One region of the Nocardioides ultimimeridianus genome, then DNA from elsewhere that is predicted to be linked to it. Evidence: predicted binding sites of a transcription regulator. Region 1 holds the regulator's gene; each other region holds the start of a gene.
The links. Region 1 encodes LexA, which represses DNA repair genes until DNA is damaged. Its sites were predicted from a motif close to TCGAACANNTGTTCGA; they were not measured.

Region 1 (3,271 bases):
TGAGCCGGAGCACCCGGTAGCTCAGGTGCAGGAGCCGGAAGGAGGTCGACCAGCTGAGGTGGCCGGGCCCGACCGAGGAGCTGGTCGCGACCGGCGCGCTGGGGTACTGGTTGGCCGCCGCCTCACTGAAGTACCTCGTGGGGTGACGGGCCGCGAGGTCGAACCTGCTCAGGGCGCGGGTGAGGTCGATGTGGTGCGCGGCGAGCGCGCTCCTGACCCCCTTGATGGAGTACATGTCCGGCGCACCCGGGCTGGCGTCCAGGCGTTGCCAGATCTGGCGGATCAGCAGCGGCAGCGCACCGGACTTCTCGGTCACCAGGCGCTCGGTCAGGAACCGGAAGAAGATCCAGGTGCCGTACCAGTGCAGGTTGACGTCGCCGTTGGTGTCCAGGGGCAGGGAGGGGTTGCGGATCGGGTCGGCGCCATAGGACAGGTACTGCATGTTGTCGTTGATCGAGGTGTACAGCTCGTCCTCGGCCCAGGTGGCGGTCGCCTCCATGATCCAGGGGTCCTCGAAGAAGTCGTAGCTGAACTGCACCGCGTGGAAGAACTCGTGGGCGGCGGTCACCTCGAGGTTCTCCAGCTGGGTGTGACCGGGGTACTGGGCCGGGGCGTAGTCGTTGTCGAGGACGCAGTACGCCGATCCGGCGTACCCGGTGTTCAGCGCGGGGTCGTCGCTCGTGCAGAAGCCGTAGAGGTGGTAGCGGGAGAGCTCGCCCAGGTAGATGTCGGTCTGGTCGGCGTTCATGCCGCCCAGGCTGCCGTTGTCGGCGCTGGCGGAGTCGACGAGCGGCATCCGGTAGCCGGCGGCGGCGTAGGTGTCCCAGACGTGCTCCATCGTCGCGAGCACCTCGTCGACGTAGTCGGGATCCTTGTTCGTGTCGCCACCGTCCGTGGGGTCGACGCCGTTGGTGCTGTCCTCGGTCGACAGGTCGTAGTGCACGCAGAGGGGAAGCCTGGTGCTGCACTCCTCGTGCTCGGTGCCGGTGTAGACCACCGGGAAGTCGGGGTCGCTGTCGGAGGGCCCCGGCCGCGCAAGGATCCGGTCGGCCTGGGTGCGCTGATCGGGGGACAGCGCGGGATAGGCGGCCCGCAGGTCGCGCAACAGCAGGGTGGCGTCCTCGTGCCTCTGCGCGAGGCGGGACGCGGCCCGGCTCCCTCCGAAGAGGGACTCGGCCCGGGACAGCTCGGCGGCGGCCTGCGCCCGGGTCGTCGTCGGAGGCTGGTGGATCGCGGCGGTGGCCGGGGAGGCGTGGGCCGGCTGGCTCGCACCGGTGACGCCGAGGCCCGCGAGCGACGCGGTGATGACCAGGGAAAGGACGCGGGCCCGTCCGGAGATGCGGATCACCTGCTGAATCTAGGGGATCGGCATCCCCGGGCGGACCCGGGAGAGGCAAAGAAGCGCGGCGTCGGCGTCAGACCTTGCGGAGCACGGCGGTGACCTTGCCCAGGATCGTGGCGTGGGTGCCGTCGATCGGCTCGAAGGCCGGGTTGTGCGGCAGCAGCCACACCTGGCCGTTCTTGCGCTGGAAGGTCTTCACGGTGGCCTCGCCGTCGATCATCGCGGCGACGATCTCGCCGTTCTCGGCGGTGGCCTGCTGGCGGATGACGACGTAGTCGCCGTTGCAGATCGCGGCGTCGATCATCGACTCGCCGCTGACCTCCAGCAGGAACAGCTGGCCGTCGCCGACCAGCTGCTTCGGCAGCGGGAAGACGTCCTCGACCCGCTCCTCGGCGAGGATCGGTCCGCCGGCGGCGATCCGGCCGACCAGCGGAACGTTGCTCGGGGCGGGCGCGGAGTCGTTGATGGCGGTCTCGTCGTACTCCGACTCGGCCTGGGTCATGCCGCTGAGCGGGCGTCGCTTCATCAGGGTCTCGGGGAGGAACACCTCGATGGCGCGGGGCAGGTGGGGGTCGCGGCGTACGAACCCCTTGGCCTCGAGCTGGCGCAGCTGGTGGGCGACGCTGGAGGTGCTGGTCAGGCCCACCGCCTCGCCGATCTCGCGCATGCTCGGCGGGTAGCCGCGCTTGTCGATGGCCTTCTTGATCGTGGTCAGGATCCGCTGCTGGCGTGGGGTGAGGCCCGTGCCGTCGGGCGGACCGTCGGGGAGCTCACTCACGGGGCGAACAGCCTTCTTGGTCATGGGTCGAACGTAACCCCGATCACCCCGGATCTCAAACAGGTGTTCGATCCGGCGTGTCGCGACACGCCGTCGAACACGCGTGCGACGAAATGCCGCGATTGTGTCGAATGCGTGTTCTATGCTCGTCCATGTGTTCGATCGAACGTCTGATCGAAGCCGGGCCCAGAAGTTGTGTCGGCGGCCTCGGTCAGAGTGAGGGCACACCGACCAGCAACCCCTTCCCCGGAGGTCACCATGAGCACCATCAGCTTCAGCCCCGCGTACGTCTCCCGCCCGCAGGTGCGGCTCACCCGCCGCGGCCGGCTCGTGGTCCTCGCGCTCTCGCTGCTGGCGGTGCTCGCGGTCGCCCTGATGGTCGCCTCCGCCTCGGCCGCCGGCAGCCACTCCGGGACGCCCGACGTCCACCTGGTCACCGTCCAGCCCGGCGACACGCTGTGGGACATCGCCGGCGACGCCGCCGCGGCCCACGGCACGCAGACCGGTGACATGGTGCAGCGCCTCGAGGACCTCAACCCGATCGACGACGGCATGGTCTACGTCGGTCAGCAGATCCGCGTGCCCAACTGAGGCACGACCAGCTCGTCCGTCGCCTCGACCCCGGCGGACGTAGGGGAAGACGAGGGGCCCGATCCTGCGCGGATCGGGCCCCTCGCGCTGTTCCTCCACAGGGCGGCGGGCCGAGGGTGGCCGGGCGGGGTGCCTTCGGCGTACGTTCTGGGCAATCCGCCTCGGGAGGGTTCCATGAAGTACGTCGGCATCGCCGTCCTGCTGTTGCTGCTGGTCGGGTGCGGGGGAGACCCGCAGCCCCGGTTCTCGCCCAGCCCCACCGTCTCCCCGCCCACCACGACCGCTGCCGCGGTCGAGACCCCGCAGGAGTTCCTGCGGCGGTGGGTGCACGCGATGGATGCCATGGAGCGCACCGGCAACCCGGCGGCATGGCAGCGGATGAACTTGCGAAGGTGCAAGAGCTGCTCTGTCGCCGCTGAAGTGGTGAAAGCGGTGTACGCGGCGGGCCGGAAGGTCGTCGGCGGGCAGTCGAGAATCGTGTCGATCGGTCGCGCGGCCTCGGGCAGGTGGCACGTCCGAACGGTGAGTCGCCCGAGTCGGATCGTCGATCAGTCCGGCAC
Region 2 (3,271 bases), on a different contig from region 1:
GGGTTCCGGCCGGGAACGCGAACTGGTGACTGGTGGCGCTGACGCCCACCACGTCGCGGTTCTTGCCCATCAGCGACAGGCAGCCCCGCTGGCCGTTGACGAGCCCCTGCACCGCGACCGGCTGGGTCGCTCCCGCACGCACCCAGCGGGTAGCGACGGCGAGCGGCGCGGTCGACGCGGCGTGGACCTGCATGGCCGGGAAGGACTGGATCGTCGCCTCGTACCAGTCGTAGCCGTACGGGTCGGTCAGCCCGTCCGTCTCGCCGTTCGCCAGCGCGGAGTCGCTCGCAGCGACGGCACCGGCCTGGGTGCTGAGCTTGCGGTCGCACGCGGAGCCGGAGACCTGGTGGCGGCGGAGCCACACGGCGGCCTTCGCCACCGGACCCGTGTCCCCGTGCAACTGGAGCGCCTGGGCGGCCAGTCCGGTCGAGTTGCCGCTCTCCGAGCCGAAGGCGAGCCAGGCGCCGCTGCTCTGCTGGGTGGACGTCAGGTAGGAGATGCCCTTGGTGATCGCGTCGTCGACGCCGGGCGTCGCGGAGTTCTCGAGCGGGATCAGTGCCATCAACGCGTCGGCGGTGTCGTCGGGGGTCGAGACCGAGCCGCTGTCCCATCCGCCGTCGGAGTTCTGCATGGCGACCAGCGCGGCGACCGCCTTGTCCCACTCCGTGCAGGAGCACGTCCAGTCCTTGCCCGCGCTGAGGGCCTGGACCGCCAGGCCCTGGGACCAGCCGCCCTCGTAGCCGCCTTCGGGCATGACACCGGTCGTGTCGTCGATGGCGGTCTCGACCTTGGCGACCAGGTCGCCGTCCACCGTGGTCGGGTCGACGCCGGCGAGGTCGTAGAAGACCGCCGCCTGGGCAGCGGCGAGACCGGTCGTCGCGTAGCCACTGATCCCGGCGTCCACGGCCGACTTGATCCGGTCGATCGTCGCCTGGTCTCCGCCGTGGCGGGCGAGCGCCGTGCCGAAGTCGATCGTCGCACCGAGGCTGCCGTCGACCAGGTTGTCGGAGCCGAGCTGCCGCGTGAGCCAGGAGATCGCTGCGTCGTCGGGCGCCGGGGCGGTCACGGCCTCCGCGGACGGCGCGACGAGGGTGAGGCCGGCGGCGAGCACGGCGCTGCCGAGGCCGGCGGCGGCGTACTTCCGCATCGGACGGAGGAGCATGGTGATCCTTCCCGCTGCAGTCAGCGGGCTGCGGCTCTGCGGCCGCCCGACCCGCTGCGTTCCACGACAGCGCTGGTGCCAGGACGTCCCGTGCCAGGTGCTCCGGCTCGCCGTGTCCCCCGATGAACACGGCCCACGGTTGCGGGTCAGCGCCGGACTCGGACCGGCTTCCCCCACCACGGGCGTGATGAATGTTGACCTGAGGGTAACCCGGGGGGCGGGTCGGGCCCCAACCGTGCTGGGCGGGTGGGCACTCTCGGGGTTGGTGTGGGCGGCCGCACCTTAGCCGCCCGGTCCCCGGCGTCAAGGCTGCTCGCTGCGCTCGCACCGCTGCGCGGCGCCTGCGGCGGCCTTGACCCCGGGTCCTTACCGGGCGGCTGAACGGCGCGGAGTCGGCACGGGCTTCGCCCGCGCCGCCGCTTCGCGGCCGCCCACCAAACCCGTCCCGACCTGGGAAAACTCTCGTCGAAGCCTTCCACCGGCGTTCGAACAGGTGTACTATGAGAGGTAGTTGATCAGTCCGTCTCGGGGAGCTCCTCATGGTCGCAGGAACGGTGTCGTTGCACCCGATCCTCGCGTGCGCGCGGTCTCTTCAGAACGACCTCGCGGCAGTCGCGGACATGCCGGCCGACTACCTCCGTACTCGCGACAAAGCCGACTTGTTGACCGACCTGGCCAAGGTCAAGGCCCAGCTCGCCGAGCTGGAGCTCCGAGTCCTCGCTGCAGCCGCGGATGTGGCCGAGGAGCACGGGTCCCGTGACGCCGGCTGCTGGCTCGCCCACACCACCCGCATCACCTCCTCCGCCGGCCGCGCCCAACTGCGGCTGGCCGAGTCGCTCGAGGCTCACCCGCTCACCGCGGCCGCGATGCGCGAAGGCGCGGTGAACGAGGCCCAGGCGAGGGTGATCATCCGGTCGGTCGACAAGCTGTCCGACGCCGTCGACCAATCGGTCCGGGCCCAGGCCGAGGCGCACCTGATCGAGCTGGCCGCGATCTATGACCCGAAGGACCTTCAGGTGCTCGGCACCAAGATCCTCGAAGTCGTCGCATCCGACATCGCCGAAGCCGAGCTCGGCAAGCAGCTCGAACGCGAGGAACAGGCCGCACGGGACGAGGTCGCCATCCGCATCCGCAAACGCGGGAACGGGATCACCCGCTGGATCTGCGACCTCCCCGACTCCGTCTCCGAACGAGCCCTCACCTACCTCGAAGCCCAAGACTCCCCGAGGGTCACCCAAACCCGATCCCGGAACAGGGGCGAGGCGTTCTGCCGACTCCTCGAACTACTCGACCCCAAGCGACTCCCCGACCACGGTGGCGACGCCACCACCGTCATGGTCACCATCCCCCTCGAGACCCTCACCCACGAGCTGGGCTCGGCGATGCTCGGCGACACCGCCATCTCCGCCAGTGAGGCACGGCGGCTCGCCTGCACCGCGAAGATCATCCCCGTCGTCCTCGGCGGGAAGTCCGAACCCCTCGACCTCGGCAGATCCCGCCGACTCTTCGAACCACCCCAACGCAAAGCCATGCGAATCCGCGACAAGCGCTGCCGTGCGGAAGGGTGCGCGATCCCCGCAGCCTGGTGCGAAGCACATCATTTGAAGCCGTGGTCGGAGGGCGGGAGGACCGACCTCGCCGACGGCGTACTGCTCTGCTCCCACCACCATCACCGAGCCCACGACACCCGCTACGACATGACCAAGCTCGCCACCGGCGACTACAGGTTCCACCGCCGGACATAGACGCCCCGGGGCGCATGGTCGGATGCCGCTCGTGACGACGGGTCAGGTGACCCATCGTCCGTAGCGCCCTGCGCGACCCCCTCGACGAGTGCGGGCACGGGTTCGCAGTAGAAGATCGCCCACGCAGGCGATCTCGGCCCCGCGGCACAAGACGAACCGCCCTGGCGGCCGCGAAGCGGCGGCGCGGGCGAAGCCCGTGCCGTTGTCGCGCCGTCCAGCTCGTCGTCCGGGACCCGCAGTCAAGGAGGCCGAAGGCACCGCGCAGCGGCGCCGAAGGCGTCCTTGACTGCGGGTGACGACGAGCTAAGGTGCGGCCGCCCCGACCAGCCCCGAAGCCCAGACCTACTCCGAGCTCACGACCGCC
Region 3 (3,271 bases), on a different contig from region 1:
GGCTGAGTGGGCGCTGACCTAGAGTCGAGAGGGAACCGAGGAGGTCGCAGTGCAGCAGGTGAGGGTGGACCACGGGACCACCACCGGGACGTTCACGCTCGACGGCGAGACGTTCGACGTCGAGAACAACGTGTGGGTGGTGGGCGACGACGCCGAGTGCGTCGTCATCGACGCCCCGCACTCGGTCGAGGACATCCTCGCCGTCGTGGGGGAACGGCGGGTGAGGGCCATCGTCTGCACGCACGCGCACGACGACCACGTCCGGGTCGCCCCCGCGCTGCGGGAGGCGGTCGTCGCTCCGATCCTGCTCCACCCCGACGACCGGCCGCTGTGGGAGCTCACCCACACCGACCACCTCTGGGACGTCGACCTCTCCGACGGGCAGGTGCTGTCCGTGGGCGGGGTGGACCTCCAGGTGCTGCACACGCCGGGCCACGCGCCCGGCGCCGTCTGCCTGTACGTCGCCGACCTGGGCTGCGTCTTCACCGGCGACACGCTCTTCCAAGGCGGTCCGGGCGCGACGGGCCGGTCGTTCAGCTCGCGTCCGGTGATCGAGGAGTCGATCCGCGCGCGGCTGTTCGCGCTCCCCGACGACACCGTCGTCCACACCGGCCACGGCGCCGACACCACGATCGGCGCCGAGCGCGCCCTCCTCGGCTGATGGCCGGCTGATGGGCCGGGTCACCGCCCGGCGCCCCGTCGTGCGGGTCACGCCTACGGGCCGGGTACGCCGCCCCGACTCGCTCGCGGTCGAGGAGCCGCTCGAGATCCGGGTCGACGGCTCGGCGTACTCCGTCACGATGCGGACCCCGGGCGCGGACGTGGACCTCGCGCACGGCTTCCTGTCCGCCGAGGGGGTGATCGCTGGCCGCGAGGACGTGGTGCTGGCCAAGCACTGCACCGACAGCGACCTCAACGTCCTCGAGGTCACCCTGCGGCCCGGCGTCGGTCGCGTGGTCGAGCGACGCAACCTGCCGATCACCAGTGCGTGCGGGGTGTGCGGCAAGGAGTCCATCGCCGACGTCGAGCAGAAGACGCGCTGGCCGCTGGCCGCTCCGGCCGAGGGGGATGCTCCGCTGATCTCGGTGGACGTGCTCGCCTCGCTGCCGGACCGGCTACGGGCCGAGCAGCGGGTCTTCGACAAGACTGGGGGCCTGCACGCCGCCGGGCTCTTCTCCACTTCCGGCGAGCTGCTCGTGCTCCGGGAGGACGTCGGCCGCCACAACGCCGTCGACAAGGCCATCGGCTGGGCCCTGCGCGAAGGTCTCCTGCCGCTCTCGTCGGCTGTCTTGATGGTGTCGGGCAGGGCCTCGTTCGAGCTGGTCCAGAAGGCGGTGCTGGCCGGGATCCCGCTCCTCGCTGCCGTGTCCGCCCCCTCCTCGCTCGCCGTCGACCTGGCGGTCGAGAGCGGGCTGACCCTGGCCGGGTTCGTCCGGGGTGGCTCGATGAACCTGTACAGCCATGCGGGGCGGGTGTCCGACGTTGGTTGAGTAGCCGCGAGCGGCGTGTCGAAGCCGACCCATGCCGCCTTCGGGGCTGGTGTCGGCGGCCGCACCTTAGCTCGTCGTCACCCGCCGTCAAGGACGCCTTCGGCGCCGCTGCGCGGTGCCTTCGGCATCCTTGACTGCGGGGCCCGGACGACGAGCTGGACGGCGCGGAGTCGGCACGGGCTTCGCCCGCGCCGCCGCTTCGCGGCCGCCCACAAAAGGTGCCCTGACCTGGGAAAACTCTCGTCGAACTTCTTCCACCGGCGTTCGAACAGGTGTACTATGAGAGGTAGTTGACCAGTCCGTCTCGGGGAGCATCTCATGGTCGCAGGAACGGTGTCGTTGCACCCGATCCTTGCGTGCGCCCAAGCGCTGCAGAAGGAACTCTCTGACGTCGCGGACATGCCGGCGGACTACCTCCGCACCCGCGACAAAGCCGACCTACTGATCGACCTAGCCCGCGTGGAGAGCCAGCTCGCCGAGCTGAAGCTCCGCGTCCTCGCCGCTGCCTCGGACGTGGCCGAGGAACACGGCTCGCGTGACGCCGGCTGCTGGCTCGCCCACACCACTCGCATCACCTCCTCCGCCGGCCGAGCTGCCCTGCGTCTGGCCGAGGCGCTCGAGCAGCATCCGCTGACTGCTGCGGCTCTGCGATCCGGTTCGGTCAATGAGGCGCAAGCCCGGGTCATCATCCGCTCGGTCGACAAGCTCTCCAACGCCGTCGACGACGCCACCCGTACGAGTGCAGAGCAGCACCTGATCGAACTCGCCGCGATCTACGACCCCAAAGGCCTCCAGGTCCTAGGCACCAAGATCCTCGAAGTCGTCGCACCCGATATCGCCGAGGCCGAACTGGGCAAAGCCCTGGAACGTGAAGAACAGGCCGCACGGGACGAGGTCGCGATCAGGATCAGGAAACGCGGCAACGGGATCACCCGCTGGATCTGCGACCTCCCCGACTCCGTCTCCGAACGAGCCCTCACCTACCTCGAAGCCCAAGACTCCCCGCGCGTCACCCAGACCCGATCCCGGAACAGGGGCGAGGCGTTCTGCCGACTCCTCGAACTACTCGACTCCAAACGACTCCCCGACCACGGCGGCGACGCCACCACCGTCATGGTCACCATCCCTTTCGAGGGACTCCTCAACGAGCTGGGGTCCGCCATGCTCGGCGACACCGTCATCTCCGCCTCCGAAGCCCGCCGGCTCGCGTGTACCGCCAAGATCATCCCCGTCGTCCTCGGCGGCAAGTCCGAACCCCTCGACCTCGGCAGAGCCCGCCGCCTCTTCGAACCACCCCAACGCAAAGCCATGCGCCTACGCGACAAGCGCTGCCGCGCCGAAGGCTGCTCCATACCCGCAGCCTGGTGCGAAGCACACCACCTCAGGCCCTGGTCCCAAGGCGGGAGGACCGATCTCGGCGACGGAGTGCTCCTCTGCTCCCACCATCATCACCGGGCCCACGACACCCGCTACGACATGACCAAGCTCGCGACTGGCGACTACCGGTTCCACCGCCGCACGTGAGGCGATCGCCTTAGAGTTCCTGCTGTGGAGCCGACGACGATCATTCGCGACGCGGGCGCTCCGGAGCAGTCGCACCATGTCGCCGCAGGCATCGCCTACCTGGCCGTGGCGTCGGTGCCTGTCGCCGTCACGTTGGCGAAGCAGCGGGATCTGGTGCAGCCGGGGGTGCTTCTCCCGGTCGTCGCGCTGGGGTTCCTGGCGGCGTGCGCGTTCTACCGCGCTCGGTTCGGCGATGACGCGCTGCCCGATCGGATCGA

Region 2: ACYU8V_RS21055 (HNH endonuclease signature motif containing protein) is a predicted target of LexA. The motif match lies at 1,648-1,663, and genes of this name have one in related genera.
Region 3: ACYU8V_RS08185 (HNH endonuclease signature motif containing protein) is a predicted target of LexA. The motif match lies at 1,755-1,770, and genes of this name have one in related genera.

What each region holds. Positions count from the first base shown of each region.
Region 1 is NZ_BAAHAB010000003.1:27,073-30,343, forward strand. Features, by position in the region: gene ACYU8V_RS01250 (MXAN_6640 family putative metalloprotease) at 1-1,348, opposite strand, end outside; gene lexA (transcriptional repressor LexA) at 1,416-2,144, opposite strand; gene ACYU8V_RS01260 (LysM peptidoglycan-binding domain-containing protein) at 2,379-2,711, shown strand; gene ACYU8V_RS01265 (hypothetical protein) at 2,886-3,271, shown strand, end outside.
Region 2 is NZ_BAAHAB010000023.1:88,940-92,210, forward strand. Features, by position in the region: gene ACYU8V_RS21050 (prenyltransferase/squalene oxidase repeat-containing protein) at 1-1,162, opposite strand, end outside; cobalamin riboswitch at 1,238-1,358, opposite strand; gene ACYU8V_RS21055 (HNH endonuclease signature motif containing protein) at 1,702-2,907, shown strand; gene ACYU8V_RS21060 (NYN domain-containing protein) at 3,261-3,271, opposite strand, start outside.
Region 3 is NZ_BAAHAB010000007.1:307,690-310,960, forward strand. Features, by position in the region: gene ACYU8V_RS08170 (histidine triad nucleotide-binding protein) at 1-6, shown strand, start outside; gene ACYU8V_RS08175 (MBL fold metallo-hydrolase) at 59-661, shown strand; gene fdhD (formate dehydrogenase accessory sulfurtransferase FdhD) at 672-1,490, shown strand; gene ACYU8V_RS08185 (HNH endonuclease signature motif containing protein) at 1,809-3,014, shown strand; gene ACYU8V_RS08190 (hypothetical protein) at 3,039-3,271, shown strand, end outside.